Regions from separate parts of the Staphylococcus massiliensis genome, predicted to be linked through region 2. Evidence: a T-box and tRNA genes for the amino acid it is inferred to sense, from the RefSeq annotation. Region 2 holds a T-box; the other holds one or more tRNA genes.
The links. The T-box of region 2 lies ahead of serS (serine--tRNA ligase). A T-box ahead of a tRNA ligase gene usually reads a tRNA of that ligase, here a tRNA-Ser.
Positions count from the first base shown of each region.

Region 1: it has a tRNA-Ser gene. The T-box ahead of serS (serine--tRNA ligase) is inferred to sense a tRNA for this amino acid. The anticodon was not compared.

Region 1 is NZ_CP171119.1:1,334,646-1,342,124, reverse strand. Features, by position in the region: gene menC (o-succinylbenzoate synthase) at 1-696, opposite strand, end outside; gene menE (o-succinylbenzoate--CoA ligase) at 686-2,089, opposite strand; tRNA gene ACF3N8_RS06565 (tRNA-Glu) at 2,313-2,384, shown strand; tRNA gene ACF3N8_RS06560 (tRNA-Met) at 2,467-2,540, shown strand; tRNA gene ACF3N8_RS06555 (tRNA-Asp) at 2,551-2,626, shown strand; tRNA gene ACF3N8_RS06550 (tRNA-Phe) at 2,637-2,709, shown strand; tRNA gene ACF3N8_RS06545 (tRNA-His) at 2,724-2,799, shown strand; tRNA gene ACF3N8_RS06540 (tRNA-Gly) at 2,817-2,890, shown strand; tRNA gene ACF3N8_RS06535 (tRNA-Asn) at 2,902-2,976, shown strand; tRNA gene ACF3N8_RS06530 (tRNA-Glu) at 2,978-3,049, shown strand; tRNA gene ACF3N8_RS06525 (tRNA-Ser) at 3,093-3,182, shown strand; gene ACF3N8_RS06520 (hypothetical protein) at 3,729-4,124, shown strand; gene ACF3N8_RS06515 (TrkH family potassium uptake protein) at 4,146-5,033, shown strand; gene ACF3N8_RS06510 (alpha/beta hydrolase) at 5,076-5,627, opposite strand; gene hemY (protoporphyrinogen oxidase) at 5,687-7,087, opposite strand; gene hemH (ferrochelatase) at 7,104-7,479, opposite strand, start outside.
Region 2 is NZ_CP171119.1:469,347-476,825, reverse strand. Features, by position in the region: gene gyrB (DNA topoisomerase (ATP-hydrolyzing) subunit B) at 1-469, shown strand, start outside; gene gyrA (DNA gyrase subunit A) at 507-3,152, shown strand; gene ACF3N8_RS02235 (NAD(P)H-hydrate dehydratase) at 3,215-4,024, opposite strand; gene hutH (histidine ammonia-lyase) at 4,293-5,792, shown strand; T-box leader at 5,846-6,043, shown strand; gene serS (serine--tRNA ligase) at 6,118-7,404, shown strand.

The DNA.
Region 1 (7,479 bases), 870 kb from region 2:
CGGGTACTTTAAATAGTTCATTATATCTTTATAGCTTGAAGCATGTTCATCTATCGCAATGTTGTAATCTTTCGAGATATGATTTAAGTCATCTAAATGCTTGAAAGGTTCTTCTATATATAATATCTCTCGATTGATTCGGTCGATTGTGTGAAAGTTGCTGATTGAAAGCGTTTGGTTCGCATCTAGAATGATTGGACAATGGATGTGATGGTGATCAAGTAACGTTAAATCGTCTTGTATGTCATCATGCCACTTCAATTTAAGTCGTTGCGGTTTAAGCTTCTTAATTGTAGAAACGTGTTCCTCTAAATTTCCACTTACCGTTGCACCAAAAGGCACTTTAAACGTAGGCATCTCATGAAATGCTTGATATAACGCCATTACAAGTGTTGCGCGCGCTGCTGGAAAAGCTTCTAAAGATACTAACGCTTGCTGCACATCTTGAAACGAATCAAATGTCAGGTGCTGATTTTTATTAAGCCATTCCGTTAATTTAGAGCGAACATCCTCAATCGTTTCATTTAAATACCAATCCGTTTCAAAGGCATTACATTCACCATAATACACCTTATCGTCAGTCGTGATTACTTCAAGTATGAGCGTCTTTCGATGCGTCATTTCAACTTTACGAGTACGTATTTGATGCTTAAATTGAGGTGAAACCGTGTGAAATTGAAAGCTTTTAATCTTCATGAATCGTATCCTCCAAGCGCTTACGAATCAGTTTACCTGTAGAGGTATAAGGTAATTGACGAACCCGCTTAAATTGTTTAGGGCATTTATATTTAGCGAGATAGTGACTTAAGAAAGAACGTAACGCTTCCTCACTTAAATCCTTTTCAGAAATATAGTACATCATCGGTACTTGTCCCCAGGTGTCGTCATTGATACCAATACACATCGCATCATCAACGTCTGCATGTAATTTCAGCACATGTTCCAGTTCATTTGGATAAATATTCTCGCCGCCACTGATAATTAAATCCTTTCGACGATCATAAATATACACAGCTTTATCATAAGAGATACGCGCGATATCTCCAGTATGAAAGTATCCATCCTCAGAAACCGCTTGATAATCATTCGGGTAGAGATAGAGGTCGATCACGTTGTCGCCTTTAATGAGCAACTCGCCATGCCCTTGTTCATTCGGTTGATAAATTTTCACCTCTACGTTCTCACTAGGTTTACCAACAGTTTCGTTATCTTCTTTAAGTAATGCCGGTGAGGCAGTTAAGAATTGTGAACAGGTTTCAGTCATCCCAAACGAATTATAAATAGGCAAATGATATGCTAGCGCTTTATCAACAAGGTGTTGCGATAACTTAGCACCACCAAGCAGAATTTTTTCAAGTCGATAAGGTTCAGTTAACCCTGCATCCATAAGCCATTGTAGCGTTTGCGGTACCAACGAAATGTGTGTAATGCGTTTCGACTTAATTTCGTTTAAGATGTGGTGAACGTCGAATTTAGGTTCTATTTGGACAGCGAATCCATATAACACACTACGTAACAGAATACTTAGCCCTGATATATGATAGATCGGTAATACCGCTAACCAAACACTATCTTGTTCGAACCCTAAACTCTCTTTACAACCTATTGCACTTGCTTTATGGTTCTTGAAAGTTTGCGGCACTGCCTTTTGAGGTCCTGTCGTGCCAGATGTGAACATTATCGATGCTATGTCCCCTTCTGAAAAGCCACTTATATAAGTATGTTCATTTATTTTCTTAATTAAAGTACGATAATGAATGACGTCAATTTCTTCTATTGAAAAGTCGTTTGTTGTGACAATTGTTGTTACGTCAATTGAATGCATTTGATTGATAATTTCATATTCCGTTAAACGGTTATTGATTAACGCAACTTCGATACCAGTAAGAATAGATGCATGTAATAAAACAACCGATTCTACTGAATTGTTGATATGTAAACCAATGCGTTTTGTATGTAATTGTTTTAAAACATAAGCGAGTTGAGAAGCTTTTTGGTACAATTCTTTAAATGTTAATTGAATATCTTTATGATATATTGCTGTATTATGCGGATTTTTCTCACTTTGTAATTTAAGCCAATGTTCCAAAATACTCCCTCCGTTCTCATCTATTATAACTTGAATAACGCGTATAATCAGTAGAAATAGCGATAAAAGTGCTGCTATGATTTACAATTTACTAAAGAAAGTCAATTTATGTTTATTTAGTTATCAATATATTAAAATTACACGGATAAATTTTAATAAACGTATTGACCTTTTCACAAAATATTTATATACTAAACAAGTCGTTAATAATCATTTAATAAATGGCTCCTTGGTCAAGCGGTTAAGACACCGCCCTTTCACGGCGGTAACACGGGTTCGAGTCCCGTAGGAGTCACTTACTTTTCTTTTAATTAATGGTTGACCTGATATAGTCAATTATGATATATTAGAATGGTAGCCGAAAAAAATAGTATTAGCGCGGGATGGAGCAGTTCGGTAGCTCGTCGGGCTCATAACCCGAAGGTCGGTGGTTCGAATCCGCCTCCCGCAATTACATATTAGGTCCCGTAGTGTAGCGGTTAACACGCCTGCCTGTCACGCAGGAGATCGCGGGTTCGATTCCCGTCGGGACCGCCATTATTAATATGGTTCAGTAGCTCAGTCGGTAGAGCAAAGGACTGAAAATCCTTGTGTCGGCAGTTCGATTCTGTCCTGAACCATTACAACCATTGAGGCGGTTGTGGCGAAGTGGTTAACGCACCGGATTGTGGTTCCGGCATTCGTGGGTTCGATTCCCATCAACCGCCCCATATCGATTGAACTATATGCGGGTGTAGTTTAATGGCAAAACCTCAGCCTTCCAAGCTGATGTTGTGGGTTCGATTCCCATCACCCGCTCCATTTATTATTAATCCACAGTAGCTCAGTGGTAGAGCTATCGGCTGTTAACCGATCGGTCGTAGGTTCGAGTCCTACCTGTGGAGCCATGGCTCCTTGGTCAAGCGGTTAAGACACCGCCCTTTCACGGCGGTAACACGGGTTCGAGTCCCGTAGGAGTCATACAATCAGAAGTGAAATATCGCTTCTGATTTTTTTATTATGTGGAGAGTTGTCCGAGTTGGCCGAAGGAGCACGCCTGGAAAGTGTGTAGGCGTCATCATGCGTCTCGAGGGTTCGAATCCCTCACTCTCCGTTTCATAGGGTTTTTTTAATTGTTTTCGTTATTTACCGTAAACTAAAACCCCATAACGACGCGGTTTGTGAGATGTCGTTATTTTCCGTTACTTATCGTAAAATATTTTTACTGCACCAGAACTTCACATATTTATCTATGCATAAAAATGAGAACCCCGTTAATTCGGAGTTCTTTTTTTATGTATTATTCTCTAACACTATTAATAATACTTCACTTCAATGCGTTCAATCTTACTATTACGTACTTATTTATATTTTTTAGTGTACTAATGTTTATACATATCATATTTAAGATAGTCTTGCTCTTCAACCTATATACGATTAATTTAAGTTTGCTGTGGTGTTCATTGTTTTAGCGAAACGTGTAATGAGTGATATTTCTACTAACCACCTTGAACTCAGTAATACTTCTTTCGTGTTGTAAAATTTTACCTCTCTTAAACTTGTATATTGCCTTGAAAAGTTTTAAGATACAATAGTCAATTCAATTAAAACTTTTAGTAATTTGGATTTAAAACTAATTTCTAAATGAGAAGGTTAGGCTATGAAAGGTTTTAAGAGGTTAATTATTATTTATTTATCTGTTTTTCTAATTACAACACTTATTGGCAGTATATTGCTTTATATACCATGGTCTGGTAAAACACATATTTCCTTTATTGATTCGTTTTTCTTAGCGACTAGTGCTTTTACTGTAACGGGATTATCAACTGTAGATATGCCTCAAACGTTTAATGGCTTAGGAGAAATGGTCATTCTTATACTCATTCAAATTGGTGGCTTAGGAATTATAACCGTTATGTTGTTTGCTTTCGCGATTACACAAAGGCACATTTCATTGCAGTCCCGAAGCTTGCTCATGATTACTTGGATTGAAGATCAATCTGGTGGCGTGGTTAGAATGCTGTATCAATTGATCATTTATAGTTTGGTTGTTTAATTTTTTGGATTTTTATTTCTTATGTTAACGTTTGTGCCTGAATATGGTTTAGCTAAAGGGAGCTTTATCAGTTTATTTACGTCAGTTTCAGCGTTCAATAATGCAGGGTTTTCGCTGTTTTCAGATAGTTTAATGCCGTTTGTAAGCGATCCTATTGTTAATATCGTCGTAAGCTTACTAATTATTCTAGGTGGCTTAGGCCCTTTAGTTGTATTTAATTTAGCTACAACTAAACGCTTTTCGAAATTAACATTACACACGAAAGTCGTGTTAACGATGACAGGTGTGCTCATTCTTATTGGCACGTTCTTCTACTTCGTGCTTGAATATTCAAATACATTAGAAGGCATGGGTTTACCTGAAAAGTTATTAGCGTCATTGTTCCAATCGGTATCAACGCGTACAGCTGGCTTTAACACGATTGACATGGGTGCTCTAAACTCCCCTACTTATCTCATAACGTTTATTTTAATGTTTATCGGGGCAGCACCAATCAGTTCAGCAGGTGGTATTAAAGTTACATCGTTTGCTTTAATTCTCTTATTCATGTGGTCGACAATTAATGGTACAAAACGTCCGCATATGTTTAAAAGAACGATTAATCAAAACGTCATTAATAAGGCATTGTTAATCGGTATGTCGTCACTATTTTTAATCTTTATAATGACCATACTCGTCGCATCCTTCGAACCTAAATTTAATCTCATGCAGATTATGTTCGAAATCGTTTCCGCATTTGGTACTGTTGGTTTATCAACTGGTATTACACCAGATCTTACTTTACCTTCTAAAATATTAATTATTATTTTAATGATTATCGGTAAGATAGGTATCTTAACGTTTTTAAATTTATTAAAAGAACCACAGAATAATCAATATTATTATTCTGAAGGTAAATTACATCTCTAATCAATATAAAAAGGACTGAGCATCATCGCTCAGTCCTTTGTTCTATATAATAGATAAAACGAGATCTTTTTTAAGCGCTAAGAAGGTCGTATAACCATCTCGGCCTAGAAAGTGTCCACCTTTATCTAATAACAGATAAGGTGCATCGAGTTTTTTACATAATGTTTCAGTAAACGTCCAGGGTACGACGTTATCATCTTTAGCTGTTAATCCTTTGATTTGAGGAATTAATCTCTTTAATTCGTCGTAATCAAGCTTAGGTTCTACAAAGCCATCAAGGTCTTTAAGATCGGGTAGCTTTTCGCAGAAGCCTGACACTAAATAAGCGCCATACACTTGCTTTTGATGACGTTGAATAAACTGAAGAATGGTGATGCACCCTAAACTATGTCCAATGAATATCGTCTCATTATTAAAATGTTTAATATGTACTTCCATGTAATCGAGCCATTCATTCAAGTCAGGTTGTGACGAGTTCGGTAATGAAAGTACTTCTACTTCGTAACCTTCTAAGGTGAGACTTCTTTTTAGCCATTGGAACCAATGGTCATCTGCCGTAGCTTGATATCCATGTACAATGTATACGTGTGACATGACCTAAAAGAACCTCTTTTCTATTTATGCGATTTCCTTATTATGTCATAGGATAGCTACTATTTCGTTTTTAGTGTCATCATTAAACTTTGTACAGCTTGACTTGCTTGTGATATACAATCAGGTAAGCCTACTGCTTCAAAGGAAGCACCTGTCATTTCAATATTAGGATATGTCTCTTTAACGTGATGCTTAATTGCTTTAATTTCATCTCGATGCCCTACTAGATATTGAGGCATGCTGTTAGGCATCTTCGTAACGAGTTCTAAAACAGGTCTGCCTTTAATATTCATCATTTTAGAAAGGTCTTCTAGAACGAGTTCAACTAACTCAGCTTTAGAAGAATCTTCAATAATAGTTTCGCCAGGTTTACCTACATAAGCACGTACTAAAACTTTGCCTTCTGGTGTTGTATGCGGCCATTTTTTTGACGTCCATGTACAAGCCGTAATGTTCGTATTACTAGAGCGCGCAATTACAAATCCCGTGCCGTCGTACGTATTCTCAATGTCCTTTTCATCAAAGGCCAATACAACTGTCGCAACGCTTGTAGAAGGCATTGTCTTGAAGTAATCCATCTTAGGATCATCTTTAAACCAATCAATAAATGCTTGATGAGGCGTCGTGATAATCGTACCCTCAAATGATTGTACATCACCGTTATTTAGAGTTAAATCTACGCCCTCTTCCGTATGGTTAAGCTTCTCGACTTTCGTACCAAACATGAAGTTGACGCCTTCCTTTCTAAGGTATTCAACGAGTTTATCAATAAACGAACCTAAACCATTCTTAAATTGATTGAATTGACCTTTAGGAGCGCCCTCTTCCTTATTCTTTTCACGTTCTTTTTTAACCTGACGCATACCTTTAATTAGGCTGCCGTAACGTTCTTCTTGTTCTTTAAAGTTGGGAAAAGTACTCATTAAGCTTAACTCGTCGATATTCGCTCCATAAATACCACCCATGAGTGGTTCAACAAGATTTTCGAGTACTTCATCGCCTAAACGCTTTCTAAAGAATGTTCCAACTGACATATCTTTATCCATAGCGAGCGGTCTAATGAAAAGTTCACGACCAGCACGCATTTTACCTTTACGAGAAATGAGTTTAGATTGGTAAAACGGTTTCCAATCTGTTGGAATACCTAAGATAGAACCGCCTGGGATTTTGTATAATTCGTTGTTAGCGTAAATATAAGCTTGGCCGGTTTCATTCGTAACAATCTCATCTTCCATGCCTAATTCTTTAGCGATGTCTGTCATGATATGTTTACGACCAAGATACGATTCTGGTCCTAGTTCAATCGTAAAACCATTGCGTCGAACAGTATGAATTTTACCTCCAGTATGAACAGATGCTTCATAGATCGTTACATCATACTCTGGAAAGTTTTTCTTAAGATAATATGCACTTGTAAGCCCTGAAATACCTGCACCAATAATTGCGATTGATTGTGTCATAACATTCACTCACTTTTTATAAAAGACTTTTAATTTCATCAACAATTGCTTCGATGAATAATGGATTCGTATTTGGCATATTTGGACGATAATAGTTAACACCTAAATCATCACATACATCTTTACATTCAACATCATTGTCGTATAAAACTTCTAAATGGTTACACACAAAACCTAAAGGTGTGTATATATAATGTTTATACCCTTGAGATTCATATAATGAACGTGTTAGGTCTTGAACATCTGGTCCAAGCCATGGTGTGCCTGTGTTACCTTCTGATTGCCAACCTATCGCAACATTTTTAATGTTAGAAGCTTGTTCTAACATATTTGCTGATGACTCAAGTTCACTAGGATATGGATCATTGCTTTCCATAATCATACGTTCAGGT
Region 2 (7,479 bases):
TGGAGAAGATTTCGATATTTCTAAAGCGAGATATCATAAGATCGTTATTATGACAGATGCCGACGTTGATGGAGCGCATATTAGAACATTATTACTTACGTTCTTCTATCGCTTTATGCGTCCACTTGTTGAAGCGGGTTATATTTATATCGCGCAGCCACCGTTATATAAATTAACGCAAGGTAAACAAAAGTACTACGTGTTTAATGATCGTGAGCTCGATAAGCTTAAATCCGAATTAAAACCGACACCTAAATGGTCTATTGCACGTTATAAAGGTCTTGGTGAAATGGATGCTGATCAACTCTGGGAAACTACTATGAATCCTGAACACCGTTCAATGCTTCAAGTTAAGCTTGAAGATGCGATTGAAGCGGACCAAACGTTTGAAATGCTCATGGGTGACATCGTTGAAAATAGACGTCAGTTTATTGAAGACAATGCAGTATACGCAAACTTAGATTTCTAAAGTTAGAATTTGAAGATGAATTAAGGAGGATATCTTGATGGCTGAAATACCTGAATCAAGAATTAATGAACGAAATATAAGCAGTGAAATGCGTGAGTCATTTTTAGATTATGCGATGAGCGTTATCGTTTCACGTGCATTGCCAGACGTTAGAGATGGTTTAAAGCCGGTTCACCGACGTATTTTATACGGTTTAAATGAACAAGGTATGACGCCGGATAAACCTTATAAGAAGTCCGCACGTATTGTCGGTGATGTAATGGGTAAGTATCACCCTCATGGTGACTCATCTATCTACGAGGCTATGGTACGTATGGCTCAGGATTTCAGTTATCGTTATCCACTTGTTGATGGACAAGGTAACTTTGGGTCTATGGACGGCGATGGTGCCGCAGCAATGCGTTATACTGAAGCGCGAATGACAAAGCTCACGCTTGAATTACTGCGTGATATTAATAAAGACACGATCGACTTTATCGACAACTATGACGGCACGGAAAGAGAGCCGTCAGTCTTACCTGCTCGTTTCCCTAACCTTCTTGTTAACGGTGCGTCAGGTATTGCGGTAGGTATGGCAACGAACATACCACCTCATAATATGACTGAAGTTATTGATGGTGTTTTAAGTTTAAGTTATAACCCTGATATTACTATTTCAGAGCTTATGAACGATATTCAAGGTCCAGATTTTCCTACTGCGGGGCTTATTCTCGGTAAAAGTGGAATTAGACGCGCTTATGAAACTGGACGAGGCTCTATTCAAATGCGTGCTAAGGCAGAAATTGAATCACGTGGAAATGGTCGTGAAAGCATCGTCGTAACTGAAGTACCGTTCCAAGTGAACAAGGCGCGTATGATTGAAAAGATTGCTGAACTTGCTCGTGATAAGAAAATCGAAGGTATCACAGACTTACGTGACGAAACAAGTTTACGTACTGGTGTACGTGTTGTAATCGATGTTAAAAGAGAAGCGAATGCGAATGTCGTATTAAACAATCTTTATAAATTAACTCCACTACAAACGTCATTTGGTGTGAATATGATTGCTTTAGTTAACGGCAGACCACGCTTAATTAACTTAAAACAAGCTTTAGAATCTTATCTTGAACATCAAAAAGTCGTTGTACGTCGTAGAACTGAATACAACCTTAGAAAAGCCGAAGACCGTGCACATATCCTTGAAGGTTTACGTATCGCGTTAGACCATATCGATGAAATCATCTCAACAATCCGTGAATCTGAAACAGATAAGATTGCGATGGATAGCCTGCAAGAGCGCTTTAAATTATCTGAACGTCAAGCTCAAGCTATTTTAGATATGCGTTTAAGACGTTTAACAGGCTTAGAGCGAGATAAGATTGAAGACGAATATAATCAACTTATTGAATATATTAAAGAGTTAAAGGCTATCTTAGCTGATGAAGAACTCTTACTTAATATCGTTCGAGAAGAACTTGAAGAAATTAAAGAACGCTTTGGTGATGAACGTCGTACTGAAATTCAAATAGGCGGCATTGATCACATTGAAGACGAGGATTTAATTCCTGAAGAGCAAATCGTGATTACATTAAGTCATAATAATTACATTAAGCGTTTACCAGTGTCTACATATCGTGCGCAAAATCGTGGTGGTCGCGGTGTGCAAGGTATGAATACGCTTGAAGAAGACTTTGTAAGTCAGCTTGTAACGCTGAGCACGCATGATCACATCCTATTCTTCACGAATAAAGGTCGCGTGTATAAACTTAAGGGTTATGAAGTACCAGAACTCTCACGTCAGTCTAAAGGTATTCCTATTGTGAATGCTTTAGAAATTGAAAAAGACGAAGTGATCAGTACCATGATTGCTGTTAAAGACTTAGATAAAGAAGATGATTATTTAGTCTTTGCGACAAAACAAGGTATCGTGAAGCGTTCACGTTTAAATAACTTCTCTCGCATTAATAAGAACGGTAAAATAGCAATTAGTTTTAAAGACCACGATGAGTTAATTGCGGTAAGACTTATCGATGGCAACCAAGATATTCTAATTGGTACTAAACACGCGTCATTGATACGTTTCGACGAATCAACGTTACGACCTCTCGGACGTACTGCGGCAGGTGTAAAAGGTATTACACTTCGTGAAGGTGATATGGTCGTCGGCTTAGACGTTGCACATAAAGAAAGCGATGACGAAATTCTTGTTGTAACTGATAAAGGTTATGGTAAGCGTACTAACGTAAATGAGTATCGTTTATCTAATCGTGGTGGTAAAGGTATTAAGACAGCCACGTTAACTGAACGTAACGGAGATATTGTATGTATTACGACTGTTAGTGGCGATGAGGATCTCATGATTGTAACGAACCTAGGCGTTATTATCCGCCTTCAAGTAGAAGACATTAGTCAAACAGGTCGTGCGACTCAGGGTGTGCGTCTTATCCGATTACAAGATAACCAATTCGTATCTACTGTAGCAAAGGTCAAAGAAGACGACGATATTAAAGGTGAAGATGATTCGGAATCTGAAGACGACAATGATGTTTCTAAAGAACAAGTACTTGAAGATGAAGCACCAGGAGATGTTATCAAAACTGAAGAAGCGGATAGCGATTCAGAGGAACGCATCGAAGTCCGTAAAGACTTCATGGATCGTGTAAACGAAGATATCGAAAATAGCGATAAAGACGACGAATCTTAATTTCATATTATAAAAAAGACAGGCTAGAACATCACCTTGTTCTAGCCTGTCTTCTATTTTAATTAGTCTTCTAAACGTTTCATTGCGTAAGGAATTTCATCAATTAGGTTTGAAGGCGGTACAACATACATACTTTTTGATAATTCTTCTCCAATATAACTGTGTGTATACGTCGCACTTGTAACCGCATCGTCGTTTTCAAATTGGCCTACAAAGCTTGTAATCATACCTGCTAAAGTATCACCCATGCCACCTGTTGCCATTGCTGGGCTACCAATTTGTAATTTATATTCGCCTTCTTGGAAGAAAATTTCCGTGCCGTGCTTTTTAAGCACTACAGTCGCGTTTAGACGGTCGACCGCTTCACGGTTACGTTCATACGTTTGTTCTTCAATCGGAATACCACTTAGACGTTCCCATTCTTTTTGATGTGGTGTGTAAATCACATGACACGCAGGAATGTCTGGTTTCAGTTTACTAATGATTGAAATTGCGTCACCGTCAATAATTAAAGTTTGATGAGGTTGAATGTTTTGTAATAAGAACGTGATTGCATTGTTACCTTTAAAGTCACAACCTAGACCTGGTCCAATTAAGATACAATCCGTTGCTTCAATATGCTTCGTTAATTTTTTAGTATCGTTGATATCAATAACCATGGCTTCAGGACAATTTGCATGTAATGCTGGGTGGTTAGTCGGATGCGTTGCTACAGTAATTAATCCGCTTCCACTATTCACACATGCACGAGCTGCTAACATAATAGCGCCACCTAAATTGCTATTTCCGCCGATGAGTAAAATTCTGCCGTAATCACCTTTATGCGTTTCCTTTTTACGTTTGGGTATGCTAACAGTGGATAAGATTTCCATACGAAAGCCTCCTTATATCCATGATTTAACAAATACTTATAGATAACTGTAAGAACTTTACATTCTCTAAAAGATTCATTAATGATTATATTTGCACCAAATACAATAAGATATATTATACCTGTACACAGGTTAAGTCAATAAGCAATTTCTTTACCCCTTTAAAATACTAATTCAATACCATGTTACGGATTTCACGAACTTTATTGTTTCCCCTATTTTCTAAGCGTATACTTTTAATAAGAGAGAAAAATAAGGGGGATTATATATGGCATTACAACTATCAGGAGCTAACTTATCTATAGAAGACATTCGTGTATTTTTAAAAGACAATCAAAAAGTATCTATCACTGAAGACGCACTAGAACGCGTTAAGAAGAGCCGTGAGATTGTTGAAGGTATTATCGCTAATAAAGAGACGATTTATGGTATCACAACAGGTTTCGGCTTATTTAGTGATGTTTTAATAGAAGGTCATCAAACCAACCAATTACAAATGAATTTAATACGTTCTCATGCATGCGGTATGGGGAAACCATTTTCACAAGAAGTATCGTTAGTAATGATGGTGTTGCGTTTAAATACTTTATTAAAAGGCCATTCAGGTGTAACAACGGACTTAGTCGATCAACTCATATACTTTATCAATGAACGCATTATTCCTATCATTCCAAGTCAAGGCTCTTTAGGAGCGTCAGGAGATTTAGCACCTTTATCTCACCTTGCACTAGCACTAGTAGGTGAAGGTCGTGTCCATTACAAGGGAGAAGATTTAGACAGTCGGGAGGTCTTAAATCGCCTTAATAGAGAGCCTCTTGTGTTAAAAGCCAAGGAAGGCCTAGCACTTATCAATGGAACACAAGCTATGACTGCTCAAGGTGTTATTAACCACATAGAAGCTACAGCTCTCGGATATCAGTCTGAATGGATAGCTGCACTTACACATCAAGCACTAAATGGTATCACGGATGCATACAATGAGAACGTACATAAGGTACGTAACTTTAAAGAACAAGTAGAAGTTGCAGCGCGCATGCGTGACTGGTTAAAGGGGTCTCAGTTAACGACGCGTAAAGGTGAAGTACGTGTACAAGATGCCTATACGTTACGTTGTATCCCTCAGATTCACGGTGCAAGTTTTCAAGTATTCAATTACGTAGCAGAAAAACTAGAGCATGAAATGAACGCTGCGAACGATAATCCACTTATCTTTGAAGACGGTGATGAAACACTTGTGATTTCAGGAGGTAACTTCCATGGTCAACCTGTAGCATTCGCATTAGACTTCCTTAAAATTGGAATTAGTGAGCTTGGTAACGTTTCAGAACGTCGTTTAGAGCGTTTAGTGAACCCTCAGCTTAATGGTGAATTACCAGCTTTCTTAAGTCCTGAGCCAGGTTTACAAAGCGGTGTAATGATCATGCAGTATGCGGCAGCGTCACTCGTTTCAGAGAATAAGACACTAGCTCATCCTGCGAGCGTCGATTCTATTCCTTCATCAGCTAACCAAGAAGATCACGTATCCATGGGTACGATTGCGTCACGTCACGGATACGATATGCTTGAGAACACACGACGTGTTCTTGCAATAGAATGTATCATCGCGTTACAAGCTGCTGAATTAAAAGATGCGTCATTATTATCTCCTAAAACAAAAGCACAGTTCGATACCTTACGTGAAGTTGTACCTTCAATCACTGAAGATCGTCAATTCCATAAAGATATCGAAAATGTGGCAAATTATTTAAAAGAACAAGCTTACCTATAATATTTCTTGAATTTTGAGAAATCTTTTGGTATATTAAAATTAACTTAATAAACTTATTATTGTTTTGTGGAATAAGTAATATTGTGTATTTAAATTCAGAGAACTTGTGGTTAGTGCGAACAAGCATTTAAACATAATATGAATCTACCCACGTTAAGATGAACAATCGGTTTAACCGTTATTTTAGTGAGAGTGCAGTCTAATTTTAGACTGTTAAATAGGGTGGCAACGCGTCGTACCACGTCCCTTGTAACATAGGGATGTGGTACTTTTTTTATGCGTGAATACTCAAATATATATAAATTTGAAAGGGTGTTTTTAGAAGATGTTAGATATTAAAGTTTTTAGAAATGAACCTGATTACGTTAAAGAAAAAGTTAGATTAAGAGGTATGGAGCCTAGTGTTGTTGATGAAGTTCTAGAGCTTGATGCAAAAAGCCGTGAATACATTAACGAAACTGAACAACTTAAAGCTGAGCGTAACAAAGCAAGTGAAGAAATCGCTCAGAAAAAACGTAATAAAGAAGACGCGGATGATGCGATTAAAGCTATGCGTGAAGTTGGCGACAAAATCAAAGACTTAGACGCTAAATTAAAAGAAGTTAAAACTGAAATTGAAGATAAATTAGCACGTATACCAAACTTCATTCATGACGATGTACCTGAAGGTGATTCAGATGAAGACAACGTTGAAGTTAAAAAATGGGGTACGCCACGTGAATTCGACTTCGATTACAAAGCTCATTGGGACTTAGTAGAAGATCTTAAGATGGCTAACTTTGAACGTGCTGCAAAAGTTTCTGGTGCACGTTTCGTATACTTAACAAACGATGGTGCGTTACTTGAACGTGCTTTAATGAACTACATGCTTACTAAACATACAACTCAAAACGGTTACACTGAAATGATGGTACCACAATTAGTTAACGCTGATTCAATGTATGGTACTGGTCAGTTACCTAAATTCGAAGAAGACTTATTCAAAGTTGAAAAAGAAGGTCTTTACACAATCCCAACTGCTGAAGTACCTTTAACAAACTATTACCGTGACGAAGTTATCCAACCAGGTGTCTTACCTGAGAAATTCACTGGAATGTCAGCTTGTTTCCGTAGTGAAGCGGGTTCTGCAGGCCGTGACACTAGAGGTCTTATCCGTTTACACCAATTCGACAAAGTTGAATTAGTACGTTTCGAGAAACCAGAAGATTCTTGGAATGCTTTAGAAGAAATGACTGAGAACGCTGAAAGCATCCTTGAAGAATTAGGCTTACCATATCGTCGTGTAATCTTATGTACAGGTGATATCGGCTTCGGCGCAAGCAAAACTTACGACTTAGAAGTTTGGTTACCAAGCTACAATGAATACAAAGAAATCAGTTCTTGCTCTAACGTAACTGACTTCCAAGCACGCCGTGCAAATATCCGTTTCAAACGCGATAAAGATGCTAAACCAGAATTTGCACACACATTAAATGGTAGTGGTCTAGCAGTAGGTCGTACGTTCGCAGCTATCGTTGAAAACTATCAAAACGAAGACGGTTCTATTACAATCCCTGAAGCGCTTGTTCCATTCATGGGTGGTAAAACTAAGATTGAACCAATCAATAAATAAATCTTAAACATTATAAATGGCTTTTAACAGGAGCATCTAGATCGGTTACGAATCGATCTAGTTGCTTTCTTTTTT